3 regions of the Micromonospora mangrovicola genome follow, and region 1 is predicted to be linked to each of the others. Evidence: riboswitches for the same ligand, from Rfam matches in the RefSeq annotation. Region 1 holds a riboswitch; each other region holds the start of a gene.

Evidence for each region. Region 1 has a riboswitch for cyclic di-AMP ahead of ACL02O_RS21170 (C40 family peptidase). Riboswitches for the same ligand answer to the same signal wherever they lie in the genome.
Region 2: linked by a shared signal. The riboswitch ahead of ACL02O_RS10370 (C39 family peptidase) and the one ahead of ACL02O_RS21170 (C40 family peptidase) in region 1 are both predicted to bind cyclic di-AMP.
Region 3: linked by a shared signal. The riboswitch ahead of ACL02O_RS31455 (transglycosylase family protein) and the one ahead of ACL02O_RS21170 (C40 family peptidase) in region 1 are both predicted to bind cyclic di-AMP.

The regions. Positions count from the first base shown of each region.
Region 1 covers NZ_JBJZOG010000055.1:21,924-26,175, forward strand. Annotated here, with positions in the region: gene ACL02O_RS21160 (NlpC/P60 family protein) at 1-130, shown strand, start outside; gene ACL02O_RS21165 (N-acetylmuramoyl-L-alanine amidase) at 192-2,219, opposite strand; cyclic di-AMP (ydaO/yuaA leader) riboswitch at 2,456-2,591, shown strand; gene ACL02O_RS21170 (C40 family peptidase) at 2,604-3,638, shown strand; gene dcd (dCTP deaminase) at 3,689-4,252, opposite strand, start outside.
Region 2 covers NZ_JBJZOG010000018.1:45,950-50,201, reverse strand. Annotated here, with positions in the region: gene ACL02O_RS10385 (acyltransferase family protein) at 1-197, shown strand, start outside; gene ACL02O_RS10380 (hypothetical protein) at 501-1,019, shown strand; gene ACL02O_RS10375 (hypothetical protein) at 1,174-1,950, shown strand; cyclic di-AMP (ydaO/yuaA leader) riboswitch at 2,239-2,381, shown strand; gene ACL02O_RS10370 (C39 family peptidase) at 2,573-3,412, shown strand; gene ACL02O_RS10365 (alpha/beta fold hydrolase) at 3,532-4,252, shown strand, end outside.
Region 3 covers NZ_JBJZOG010000143.1:5,418-9,669, forward strand. Annotated here, with positions in the region: gene ACL02O_RS31445 (glycoside hydrolase family 3 protein) at 1-231, shown strand, start outside; gene ACL02O_RS31450 (hypothetical protein) at 278-1,306, opposite strand; cyclic di-AMP (ydaO/yuaA leader) riboswitch at 1,928-2,099, shown strand; gene ACL02O_RS31455 (transglycosylase family protein) at 2,102-2,746, shown strand; gene ACL02O_RS31460 (YbaB/EbfC family nucleoid-associated protein) at 3,024-3,485, shown strand; gene ACL02O_RS31465 (M4 family metallopeptidase) at 3,580-4,252, opposite strand, start outside.

The DNA of each region.
Region 1 (4,252 bases):
CAGCGACCTGCACCATGTCGGGCTCTATCTCGGCAACGGGTTGATGGTGCACGCGCCACGGACCGGCAAACCGGTCCAGGTCGCGAAGGTCGCCTACATGCCGGTCGCCGGGTATCGCCGGGTCTACTGACCCCGATCAGCACGAAGGCCCCCGGTCCACACGGACCGGGGGCCTTCGTCGTCGGGACCGGTCAGGCCGGCGCGCCGACCGCGGCCGGCAGGATCTGCACGTCGTCGAGGTTGACGAACATCACCCGGTGGCCGAACTGGACCTGCACGTACCGGTTCTCGCCCCGGATGACGGTCCAGTCACCCGGCGCCGAACCGTCGAAGGTGACGGCCCGGTAGTACTCGCCCGGCAGGACGCCACCGACCGCGTACCGCTGGCCCGCCGCGAAGGTGTACTGGAGCGGCGCGATGGTCTGGACCGGCACACCGGCCGGGTACGCCTCCCGCTCCGGGTAGGCCCGCCCGTACACCGGAATCGTGGCCCTGCCCGGCTTGGGGGTCACCACGAAGCCCGCCGCCCACTTGGCGGTGGGCGCCGAGGCCGGGTTGTGGAACCACGCCTTCTGCCCGAGGTACCAGATCGCCGTCCAGTCGCCCTGGACGTCCGCGAGGGCGTACGTCTGGCCGGCGGAGGCGCGGGCGCCGTGGTCGGAGATGTACATGGTGTCCGGCGTGCCGTTCGGGCGCAGCCCGAGGTCGTTCACCAGCGGCGCGTCGGGGCTCGGCGCGGTGTGCAGGATGACCGACGAGGAGCCGCGCAGCGGGCAGGGCGCGGCCGGCGGCTTGGGCGTCGGCACGCCCGGCGGCTGCTGGTTGCAGCCCGTGAAGGCCGGCTGGTTGGTGGCGTAGTCCGGGTCGATGGTGACCAGGCCGGTGTGCGGCGTGCCGGTGCCCTGGAACGGCGCCTTCATCAGGTCGAAGTAGTGCGACCAGTCCCAGTACGGACCCGGGTCCCAGTGCATCCCGGCGACGTACCCGGGCAGGATGCCGGGCACGTTGTCGTGGCCGAGGATGTGCTGCCGGTCCAGCGGGATCTGGAAGCGCAGGGCCAGGTGGCGGACCAGCTTGGCCGAGGTCCGGTACATCGCCTCCGTGTACCAGGTGCCGTGGCCGGCGAAGCCCTCGTGCTCGATGCCGATGGACTTGGCGTTGACGTACCAGTTGCCGGCGTGCCAGCCGACGTCCTTGGCCTTGATGTGTTGCGCGACGTAGCCGTCGACCGAGCGCAGCGTGTAGTGCCAGCCCAGGTAGTCGGCCCGCTTGACCAGGTTCACGCTCGGGCCGAAGTAGCCCTCGGTGTCGTGGATGATGATGTACTCGATCTTCTGCTGCGCCGGCCGGTTGCCGAGGTCGTGGTTGCCGTAGTCACCGGGGTTGGCGCTGAGCTGCTCGTACGGGGCGGGGATCCACTCGCAGGCGAGCCGGACCGGGCACTCCAGCCCGTCCGGCCGCTCGGCGCGGCGCAGCCCCAGCTTGTGCAGCCCGGACTCGTCCGGCGTCACCGCGGTCGCGGCCAGGGTCACCCGCTGCCCGTCGTCGGTGGTCCGGCCGGCGCCCTGGCCGATCTGGTCGTACACCTCGTCGGCGAAGGCCGCTGCGGCGTCCTCGGTGTCCGCGCCGGAGTACCGGGCCACCGAGCCGTACCAGGCCGCCGGGTCGCTGCCGGTACCGACCGGCCCGCCCAACCCCTTCTGGTACGACGCGAGCAGCGCCGCGCCGCCCCGGATGTTCGCCACGACGTCGGTGCGCAGCGTCTCCGTTGGGATGCCGGTGAGCGCGGCGGCCGCGTCGACGGTCTGCAGGGACGCCTGGGGCAGCACGTCGCCGGTGGGCGCGGCGGCGACGGCCGGGTCGAGGGTGAGCGGCCGGGACTCGTCGCCCCGGGGGTCCTCGTTCTCGTCCACGTGCGCGGCGGACGGGGTCGAGGCGACCTGTTCTGCGTCGGTGAGGTGCATCGGCCCGTAGCCACCGCTGGTGCTCGGCTGGCCCGGGTGGGTGTCCCAGCGGGACTCCAGGTAGGAGACGCCGAGCAGGACGGCCTGCGGCACGCCGTACTCGTCGGCCGCGGCGGCGTACTGCTGCTGCCGGTCGCTGGCGTTGTTGGTGGGCGGTTCGGCAGCCACCGGGCCGGTGGTACCGAGCGCGGTGGCCGCCGCCACGGCGGCGGCCAGCAGTATCCGTCTGCCCGACGGCGGGGGTGAGAGGTGCATCGAACCTCCAGACAGGGATGGGGGTCACTGCGTTCCCACCCTCACTCCGCACCCGGCTCGCGGTCAATACCTTTCCAGCAGGTAATCGGCTTTGAAGGAAACCTTCACCAATGTCGATCATGACCGCGAATTTACGTACGGAGTGTCACGGCCCCCTGGGTTGCGGATCGATAACAGCGATCTCTACTCTGGTCAATCGTCGGGCCGCCAGTTCACCGTCCAGCCCGGGTGGTGACGGTCGGACACCGCCGAGTCGCCTCCGGGCGAGCCGGGGACCCAGGTAACCGGGGTGAATCCGCAGCCTCTGCGGTAGGGCGGCTCCCTTCCCGCCCGAACCCGTCAGCTAACCCGGTAGGCGGTCGGGAAGAAGGAGTACGGAGCCCGGTGGCACACCATGCCCCGCGGCCGCCGTCGGTCCGGTCGGTCGACCGGCTGCCGGCTGCGCCGCGTTCACGCTGGTCCCGCTTCACCACCGCCCTCGCCGCCCTGGTCGGCACCGCCGTCATCCTGACCGGCGGCGCCACGGCGGCCCACGCCGACCCGTCGGTCGCCGAGATCGAAGCCCAGATCGACAAGGACTGGAACAAGCTCGAACCGGTCATCGAACAGGTCAACGCCACTCGTGAGGACCTCGCCGCCAAGCGCAAGCAGGCCGCGGCGCTGGCCAAGCAGATCGCCCCGCTTGAGGCCCAGGTCGACCGCGCCCTCGGGCAGGTCGGTGGGCTCGCCGCGGACGCGTACAAGGGGGACAACATCTCCACGGTGAACGCGCTGCTGGGCAGCCGCTCCCCGGGCGAGATAGTGGACAGCCTCGAACTGCTCGACCGCTTTGCGCACCGGCAGCAGCAGCAGGTGCAGACCGTGGCCGCGCTGCGCGACCAGCTGGCCGCGAAGAAGAAGCCGCTGGACGAGATGATCGCCAAGCTGGCCCGCACCGAGGCCCAGCTCGCGGCGCAGAAGAAGCAGATCGACGCCGAGATCGCCCGGCTCCAGAAGCTGCGGCTCAAGGTCTACGGCAACGGCGGTGGCGGGCCGCTGCGTCCCGCGCCCTGCCCGGCCGGCTACCCGGGCGGTCCCGGCGGGGTGGCGGCCAAATTCGCCTGCGCCCAGATCGGCAAGATCTACGTCTGGGGCGCCGCCGGCCCGGACCACTACGACTGCTCGGGCCTGACCATGGCCGCCTGGGCCAAGGCTGGCGTCTCACTGCCGCACAACGCCCGGCAGCAGCACGACGTCACCAGGCGGGTGAGCCGCAGCGAGCTGCGCGTAGGCGACCTGGTCTTCTACTACAGCGACCTGCACCACGTCGCGCTGTACGTCGGCGACGGCTGGGTGGTGCACGCCTCGCAGTCCGGCAAGCCGATCACGATGAAACGCGTCGACGACGGCCAGATCAACAGCTACGGCCGCCCGGGCTGACCGGTCCGCAGGGGCTCCCGCGACGCGGGGCCCCTGCGTCGTCGTTCAGCTCAACGGGTCGGCCAGACCCGCCAGTTGCGCCAGGATCGGCTCGGGGTCGGCCCGCGCTGCCCCTGGTAGCGCGACCCGTAGACCGCCGATCCGTACGGGTGCTCGGCCGGCGAGGAGAGCCGGAAGATGCAGAGCTGGCCGATCTTCATGCCCGGCCAGAGCGTGATCGGCAGGTTCGCCACGTTGGACAGCTCCAACGTGACGTGCCCGGAGAAGCCGGGGTCGATGAAGCCCGCCGTCGAGTGGGTGAGCAGCCCGAGCCGGCCCAGGCTGGACTTCCCCTCCAGCCGTCCGGCGAGCTGGTCGCCCAGCGAGATCACCTCGAGGGTCGAGGCGAGCACGAACTCGCCCGGGTGCAGCACGAACGGCTCGCCCTCGGGGACCTCCACCATCGACGTCAGCTCGTCCTGCTGGACCGCCGGGTCGATGTGGGTGTAGAGGTGGTTGTTGAAGACCCGGAAGAGTCGGTCCAGGCGTACGTCGATGCTGGACGGTTGGACCAGCGTGGGCTCGAAGGGCTCCAGCGCGAGCGTGCCCGCCTTGATCTCGGAGACCAGGTCACG
Region 2 (4,252 bases), on a different contig from region 1:
TGCTGGTCAACCTGCTGCTCGCCGCCGCCCTGCACCGCTGGGTGGAGCTGCCGATGACGCGCCGGCTGGGACCGCCCCGCCGAGCCGGCGCGCGGGCCACCCCCGCGCCGTCCGTCCCGGCGCCCGCCGGGCCGGTCGAAGCCCGCGCCACCCTGCCGCGATCCGTCGAGTACGCCGGGCCACGCGACCCGGCCTGAGCGGCGCGACCGCCCCTCCGCCCGCCGCCGACGTCGCCGGCCCTTCCGAGGCCGAGGTGCGTCGCTCCGCGCCGGCCGTTGACCGGTCCCGATCACCGGCCCGGCCCGGCCGCCCGCTCGACCGCGCCCTTGGAGAGCCCGCCGTTCGTGCCGACCGGGCAACTCATCATGATCGGCGATGGCCGGCGTGACGAAACGGGCTGGACGAGGAAATCGTCCATGCTGGTCGGTGCCCGTGCGCGGGGCCGCCGCGACACGCCCGGCGACGGTGCGGACCGGCGGTGACGGCGGTAGGTTGGGACCGTGCTCCCGATCGCGCTCACCTGTCCCGTGTGGTGGGTGGCGCGCTGGACGGCCCGCATGCTGGCCAGCCTGGCCGTGGTCGTCGCCTGCTCGCTCGGCGCCACCACGCTGCCGGTGGGTACGGCCGCGAGCGCACCCGCGGCGGCCCGCCTCGCCGGCCCGGTCGAGGGGTCGTCCCGGGTGGGCAAATCCGTCGCCGCGTCCGACTCCGCCCACGCCCGGCTGCTGATCCGCTGGTCCGACCGGGCCGACGCCGCCGGCCGGGCCCGGTCCGGTGCCCTCGGCCTCCCGGCGGGGACGGCGACCTCGCCCGCGGGCTCCGGCACCCGCGCCGGCTCCGCGGCGCGCTCCGCCCCGCGGTCGGGGGCGTGGGATCGGGACGCGGCGGGCGCCCTCCCGGGCGTCGTGCCGGCCGCGGCGCCACCGCGGCCGACCGGGGTGGTCCCGGTCGGCCGGCAGCGCCCGCCGGCCGGGGCGCCCCCGGCAACCGCCGGCTCCCGGGCCCCGCCCGCGCGCTGACCTCCTGCGGCGGCCGCTCCGCCCGCACCGCACCACAGAACCTCACCCCCGCACCCGCCCGACGGCGGCCCGGCGGCGCCCCCGACGGTGGCGCCCCGCGCCCGGGCTTTGCGGACTCCTCCGTCACGACGACGCTCCCCGTGAGGTGTCGACCATGGAAAAGACCGTTCTCTACCACTTCCTCACCGCTGTTCCCGAGGCCGCCGCCATCTGGTCCGCCCTGCTTCTGCTCGCCCTCGGCCTCCTCGCCGCGCTGGTCGCCCGTCCGGAGCGGGACAGCCCGCCCGACGCGACCCCCGATCCGGCCGCCGAGGAGGCCGCCCGCCTCGCCGACCTCGGCCGGTACGCCGACGAGGTCGCGGTGGCCGCCGCCGGGGCCGCGCAGAACGCTCGCCGCCGGCGGGAGCAGTGGCTCGCCGCCCAGGGCGAGGCCGACCGGGCCTGGCGGGCGTACGACGAGGCAGAGGCGGCCGCCCGTCGCCTCGCCGGCGTCGCCGCGCTGCCCGAGCCACACACGCCCCGTACCCCGGCCGAGTACGCGGCCCGGGAGCGGTGGCTGCACCACGCCGCGATGGCGGCGCACTGGCGGGGTGACCTGACCGCCCGGCAGCTCGCCGACGTGTTGGCCCACCGCAACGGCTGGGATCCCCGCCGGCACCCGGCCGAGCAGGAGATCGTCCTGGCCCGGGCGGTACGTGAGCACCGCCGGCGCGGCTGGCGGGTCGCCGCCGAGCGGGAGCGGCAGGCGTGGCGGGACGCCGAACTGGCCGCCGACGCGGCCCGCGCCCTGGCCGTCGAGGCGTACGCGGCCGCGACGGCGGTACGCCCGGGACACGCCGCGCCGCGCCCGGCCGAGCCGGCCGGCCGGCGCCCGGCGCCGGCCGGTGCCGCCGTAGCGAGCGCGCAATGGCGTCCGGCCCGGGTCGGCTGAATCGTTACCCGAATTCGGTGAGCCCCGTCACGGTGCGCCGGAAACGGTCATCCGGATCAGGTCGGGTGATTGAACCCCGCGATTGCGGGCCGGTCGCCCACCCGATGCCCGATTGTCGCCCTAGGGTTCCGACTCAACTGCGTGTCCCATTGAGTGACGTCAGTGACCGGCTGTTCCGGTCAGAGTAATGAAGTTCAAGGTTTACGCAGGTGGGGGCGCTTGGCATGAGGCGTACCCACCGGTAGTGTCGGCGCGTCCGGTGCGGTTTTCGATCGCAAGTGGCGACGCCGTGCCGACCCGCTCAATCGTGATCTCACGAACCGGGGACCCAGTGCAACACCGGGGTGAATCCGCGAGCCTACGGGCCGCGGTAGGGCGTACTTCCCGCCCGAATCCGTCAGCTAACCCGGTAGGCGGTGAAGGAAGGAGTTCCATCCTCGTGCCGACCTCCCCCCGATCCTCCCCCCGCCTCCACGGCGCACCGGCGCCGGCGCTCGCCTGACGCGTCCGGCACCCCTCAGCCCGGCACACCCGGGCGCTCCCTTTCCCGCGGCCACCCGCCCCTCGCGAACGCGCGTGAGCTCCTCCGCGCGTCGGGCCGGCGTGCGCCGCTCCGGCCCCCGTGGAGGAACACGTGAAGCACCACCTCAAGCGTCAGCTGCGGCGCCTCGCGACCGAGCGCCCGTACCAGATCATCGCCGGCTCGGCCGCCGCGCTCGTGCTGGCCGGCGGCACCGGCGCCGCACTGACCACCACCGACGACTCGCCGGTCCGTCAGCAGCACACCGCCTCCGTCGCCGAGCTGGCCCCCCGGCTCGGTGACGCCGCCGCCGAGGCCAAGCTCGCCGCCCCGGCGTCGCCGTCCGCCTCGCCGAGCGCGTCGCCGTCGGCGAAGGCCAGCACCGCCAAGGCGGACCCGGACGTCACGAAGAAGGCGAAGCCGAAGCCGAAGCCCCCGTCGACCAAGATCCTCCGCTACACCTACCAGGCGCAGACCGCCTACTGGAACTGCGGCCCGGCCGCGGTGCGCAACGCGCTCAGCGCGAGCGGCGTCGAGACCACCCAGGACGCGATGGTCGCCCCGCTGAACGCCGGCGAGAACGGCACCAACTCGGCCGAGGACACCACCCGCGGGCTCAACCAGATGGTCAAGGGGAGCCCCTGGCGGACCCACATGATCCCCGGCCCCGCCACCCCGGCGCAGATGGACCAGCTCCAGGCCGACGTGGTCAAGGCCGTCACCGACGGCCGGGGCGTGGTCGCCAACATCGTCGGCTCCGCGACCGACGCCGACGGCGGCTGGCACTCCTTCCCGGGCGGCCACTACATCGCGGTGGTCGGCTACAAGAACGACGGCCGCACGGTCCGGATCGCCGACTCGGCCGACCCGTCGCTGCCGGCGTACTGGATCAGCACCATCGACCTGGCGAACTGGATGGCCACCCGCGGCTACTCCGCCTGATCGCACCCTTCCCCGCCCGGGCCCCGGCTTGCTGAGCCGGGGCCCGGCGTCGTCCGTCGGGCCTTCCGCCCGCCGTCCGCTCTCGCGCGTCCTGTCCGTCCGGTGGCACACTGCGGCCTATGGGCGACGCGACCGCTACCCGCCATCTGCTGCTGTTGCACGGCATGGGCGCCACCGGCGAGGTGTGGCTGCCCTGGGCGCCGCTGCTCGAGCGCCGCTGGGCGGGCCGCTGGCTCGCCCCCGACCTGGCCGGGCACGGCTGGTCGCCGCTGCTGCCCGGGTACTCCTTCGAGGCCCTCGCGCGTCAGGTGGTGGAGGGGCTCGGCCCGGTCGCCGAGCGGCTCGGCCCCCGGGACCGCCTGGTGATGCTGGGCCACTCGCTCGGCGGTGTGGTGGCCCTGGCCCTGGCCGCGCGGGCGCGGCGCCTGCCGGTGGACGCGGTGGTGGGGCTCGGCATCAAGGCGGTGTGGTCCCCGACCGAGCTGGCGAAGGCCGGCGAGCTGGCCGCCCGCCCGGTGACCTGGTTCGCCAGCCGGGACGAGGCCGCCCGCCGTTACCTGCGGGTCTCCGGACTGGCCGGACTGTTCGCCCCGGACCACCCCGTGGTGGACGCCGGCCTGCGCCGGGAGGACGGCCGCTGGCGGCTGGCCATGGACCCGGCCGCCTTCGCGGTGGGGGAGCCGCGGCTGCCCGCCCTGCTCGCCGCGACCGACGTGCCGGTGCTGCTGGCCCGGGGTGAGCAGGACCCGATGGTGTCCGACGCGCAGCTCAAGGAGCTGGGCGTGCCGGTTGCCACACTGCCCGGGCTCGGCCACAACGCACACGTCGAGGACCCCGAGG
Region 3 (4,252 bases), on a different contig from region 1:
GTCTCCGGCCGCCCGCTGGACATCGCGGCCGAACTGCCCGGGTGGGACGCCCTGCTCGCCGCCTGGCTGCCCGGCACCGAGGGCGACGGCGTGGCCGACGTCCTCTTCGGCGGGTACGCGCCCACCGGCAAACTGCCGATGACCTGGATGGACTCGGTCAGCCAGCAGCCCATCAACGCCGGCGACGGCCAGGTCCCGCTGTTCCCGCAGGGCTACGGCCTGACGTACTGACCCGCATGCGGCGGGGAGGCGCCACCGGGCACCTCCCCGCCCCGGCTCAGCAGCGGGACCGGGGCTGCGGCCAGCGGACGCCCAGCTGCTCGGCGTACTCCCGGCTCCCGCCGGCGATCTCCGCGTCGTGCTTCGGGTCGGTGTCGCGCAACCGCTCGACGAACGACGTCGCCTGGTCCGCCGGGTGCCCGGCGGGTCGGAGGGTGAGCCGGAACTGCAGGAACGGCAGGTCCTGCCGGATCCGCCGGTTCGGGTGCAGGAACGACAGCTCCACCCGGTCCCGCTCGGACGCCCGGGCGTGTGCCCGGGAGAGCCGGCAGTCGCAGCGGCCGAGCAGGTCCGGTTCGGCCGCCAGCCGCTCGCGCAGCAGCCGGGCGAGGGTACGCGCCGGCCACTCCCAGCCGTGGTCGTGCTCCACCCGGTCCAGCTCCGCCGCGTACGCACCGGCGTCGAACCGGAAGGCCGGCAGCGGGTCGTCCCGCCCGGGGCTGCGCCAGCGGTGCCAGCGGACGCGGTCCCCGTCCCGGTCGACGGTCACCCGCAGCGCGCCGCAGCATCCCTCGGTGCACCCCGCCTCGGCGAGCATCACCTCGTGCGGCTCCGTCCCGGCGCGCAGCCGGCCGAGCAGCTCTTCGGGAGCCCCGGGCTGCCCGCGCGTGAATGCCCTGGCGGTCACCGGCCCCCCGTCGACGAGGGGACGCAGCTGCACGTCGGCCGGGAGGGCCGGATCGGGCACCACCACCCGCAGCCGCAGCCGGTTCACGGGGCCGTCCGGGTCGAGCCCACGCCGCGCGACGGCGGTGAGCGTGCCGATCAGCGTTGCCCGGCGGCCCGGCGGCTGGTCCAGCGTGGCGAGGTGACCGCTGCGCAGCTCCTCGGCCAGCCGGGCCGCGTACGCGGCGTTGTTCAGGGTGGCCGGGCCGGCGGCCAGGTGCCGGGCGAGGTCCGCGACCGCGTCGGCCGCACCCGTCCAGTCGGCGACCTGAGCCGGTTCGTAGCGGGGGCTGGCCATGGTGAGCAGCACCCGGGCGGCGTGCCGAACCACGTCGACGTCCAGCCGGTCCGCGCGCAGCACGGTGCCCAGGTCGGTGACGCCGGCGGCCCGCCGGTCGGTGGCGGACCAGCCACAGTCCGGCAGTGCGACGGTCCTCGGCCGGGCCGGGGAGGTCGTCCGTGGACGGGCCCCGGATCCGCCGCCGTGCCGGTTGGCTCAGCAACCGCGCGTGCAGCTCGGCGACCGGCCGGGGTGGTGGTTGGGCGAAGAACCAGGTCAGCGTGTCGTGCAGCAGTTGGCGAGCCGCGGCGGCCGGGAGGGGGTCGGCGGCGCGGTCCGCGCGGTACGCGGCCTCGTCGGGGAACGGCCGGCCGCCGTGCGGCAGCGGGCCCTCCGGGTGCCGGGCGAGCAGTCGCCGGGCGTGGTCGAAGAGGGAGGGTGGGCCGTCGTCGGGCGCCCTGCGCCCGTCGTGGACGGTCACCGGAGGACGGTGGACTCGATTCCGTCGGTCATGGTGAGCGAGCCTGCCGCGGTGTCGGCGGCGTCGCAACGGCATTTCCGGCCGCCTTGTACGGCACCCACTGTGGTCTCGCAACTCGAGCGGTGAACCGTTCGCCCGGCCGGGTGAAGAACTTCACAAGAAGTGGGCGTTCGTCCGAATCGGTTCCTAACGTCGTATCCGTTCGCGATCGCGGACACCACGGGCCGGTAACGCCTAATCCCGCCGCCGGCCCGGTGGGACCTGGACCTCAGGCGGGAGCGGGGGACCCACACGTTCCTCGGTGCTCGACACCTCGGGGTGAAGCCGCCGTCCGGCGGCCGGGCTCCTCGGCCCGAACCCGACAGCTCACCTCGTCGGCGTGGAGGAGTTTCACCATGGCAACTGAACACGTCGCTCGTCACCGACGGACCACGCAGCGTCGCACCGCCGTCGGGACGCTCGTCGTCGGCGCCGCCACCGGCGCCGCCGCGATCCTCGGGCCGGCCGCGCCGGCCAGCGCCTCGAGCGTGAACTGGGATGCGATCGCCCAGTGCGAGTCCAGCGGCAACTGGCACATCAACACCGGCAACGGATACTACGGCGGCCTCCAGTTCTCCCAGAGCACCTGGAAGGGCTACGGCGGGCAGAAGTACGCCGCCCGCGCCGACCTGGCCAGCCGCAGCGAGCAGATCGCCATCGCCGAGAAGGTCCTCGACGGGCAGGGCATCGGCGCCTGGCCGGTGTGCGGCAAGAAGGGCGGCTCGACGAAGCACTACTCGTCGGGGTCGAAGAAGTCGCCCAAGAAGGTCACCAAGGACCGGTCGCCGCGGGGCGACAAGTCGGTCACCCACAGTCGCCGCTCCACGACGAGCACCGGCGGGGCCGGCAGCTACGTGGTCAAGCCCGGCGACACCCTGTCCGAGATCGCCGAGGCGCACCACGTCGCCGGTGGCTGGCACGCGCTGTACGAGCGCAACAAGCGCGTGGTCGGCGACAACCCGGGCCTGATCTTCCCGGGGCAGAAGCTCGACCTGCGCTGACGCGTCACGGGATCCGACCTCCCCGGCGGATCCGCGCAACGCCCGGCCGGGCAACCGGCCGGGCGTTGCGCGTCTCGTCCGGTGACCCCGCGCGCCGCCGCCGGCCAGCCCACTGCTCATCCGGTACGTCGGGGAGTGCCGCCGGGGACACGCCGCCCCAGGTGTGTCCGGGCTGCTGGCGTACCGGCGGACGGTCCGACGCGGTGCGCGCACCGTCACCGTCGGACGCGGTTGCTATCGTCACGGTGCTCCGGACAGACGTGAAGAAAGCGCGGCTATGACCAACGACCCCTTCTCCGCGGCCGCGAGCCTCGACGAGCTGCTCACCCAGACCCAGCAGGCGCTGTCGTCGATGCGGGCCCGCGCCGCCGAGGACGCCGACGGTGACCCCGGGCGGCTGCTGCGGGCCGAGGGCTCGGCGGCCGACGGTCGGGTGCGCGCCGTGGCGGTCCAGGGTGGGCGCATCGAGTCCGTCACCGTCGACCCGGCGCTGGCCGAGGCGGGTTGGGACCGCCTCTGCGGGCAGGTCGTCGAGGCGGTGAACGCCGCCCTCGCCGAGCTCGATGCGCAGGTCAGCGCCTCGGCCCGGGCCGACGTCGACGCGCTCGCCGCGCGCCTCGGTGGGCTGCAGGAGCAGTCGATGCGGCAGATGGAGATGTTCAGCCAGGCGATGGAGGGCGTGGTCGCCCGGCTCAACCGCGCCGAGGAGGGCGCCGCCCGGGCCGACCGTACCGCCTGACGGTCACGTCCCCGGCAACTCTCCTCGACCCGGCTGCTGACGCGACGAAGCGGCCGGTCGTCGGGAGGACGACGACCGACCGCTCCGTTTCTGATCAGCTCAGGGTGACCGCCGTGTCGTCGACGACGAAGGAGGTCTGCAGGGAGCTGTCCTCCACGCCGCTGAACGAGATGGAGACGGTGGTTCCGGCCTTCGACGAGATGTCGAAGGACTTCTGGTAGTAGCCGGACGCCTTGTTGAGGTTGGAGTAGGTGGCCAAGGTGGTGCTGCCGGCCTTGACGGTCAGCTTGTCGTAGGCCGTGCTGCTCGTCGTCTCAGCCGAGTCGATGTGCAGCCAGAAGGTGAGGGTCGCCCGGCAGCCGGACGGGATCGTCACCGACTGGGACAGGGTGTCGGTGTGGGTGGTGCCGTAGCCGTCCAGCCACGCCTTCCAGGAGCCGCTGTGCGCGGCCTGGCCGGAGGAACTGGTGATGACGCCGGAGGTGGCGGACCAGCTCACGTTGCCCGACTCGAAGCCGGGGTTGGCCAGCTTCTGGCCGGAGCAGGAGCCGGTGGGCGGCGGGGTGGTGGTGCCGGAGCAGGTCGGGTCACCCGACTGCGCCGGTACGCTGACCGCGTCCCAGGCGGCCTTGACGGTGTTGAACTCGGTGCAGCCGGTGCTGCCGTAGAGGTTCTTCGCCGCCTGCAGCGTCCAGGTGCGGTACTTCAGGTACGACGACGAGCTGGTCTTCAGCAGCATCGCGTTGTACATGATCTTGATGGCCTTC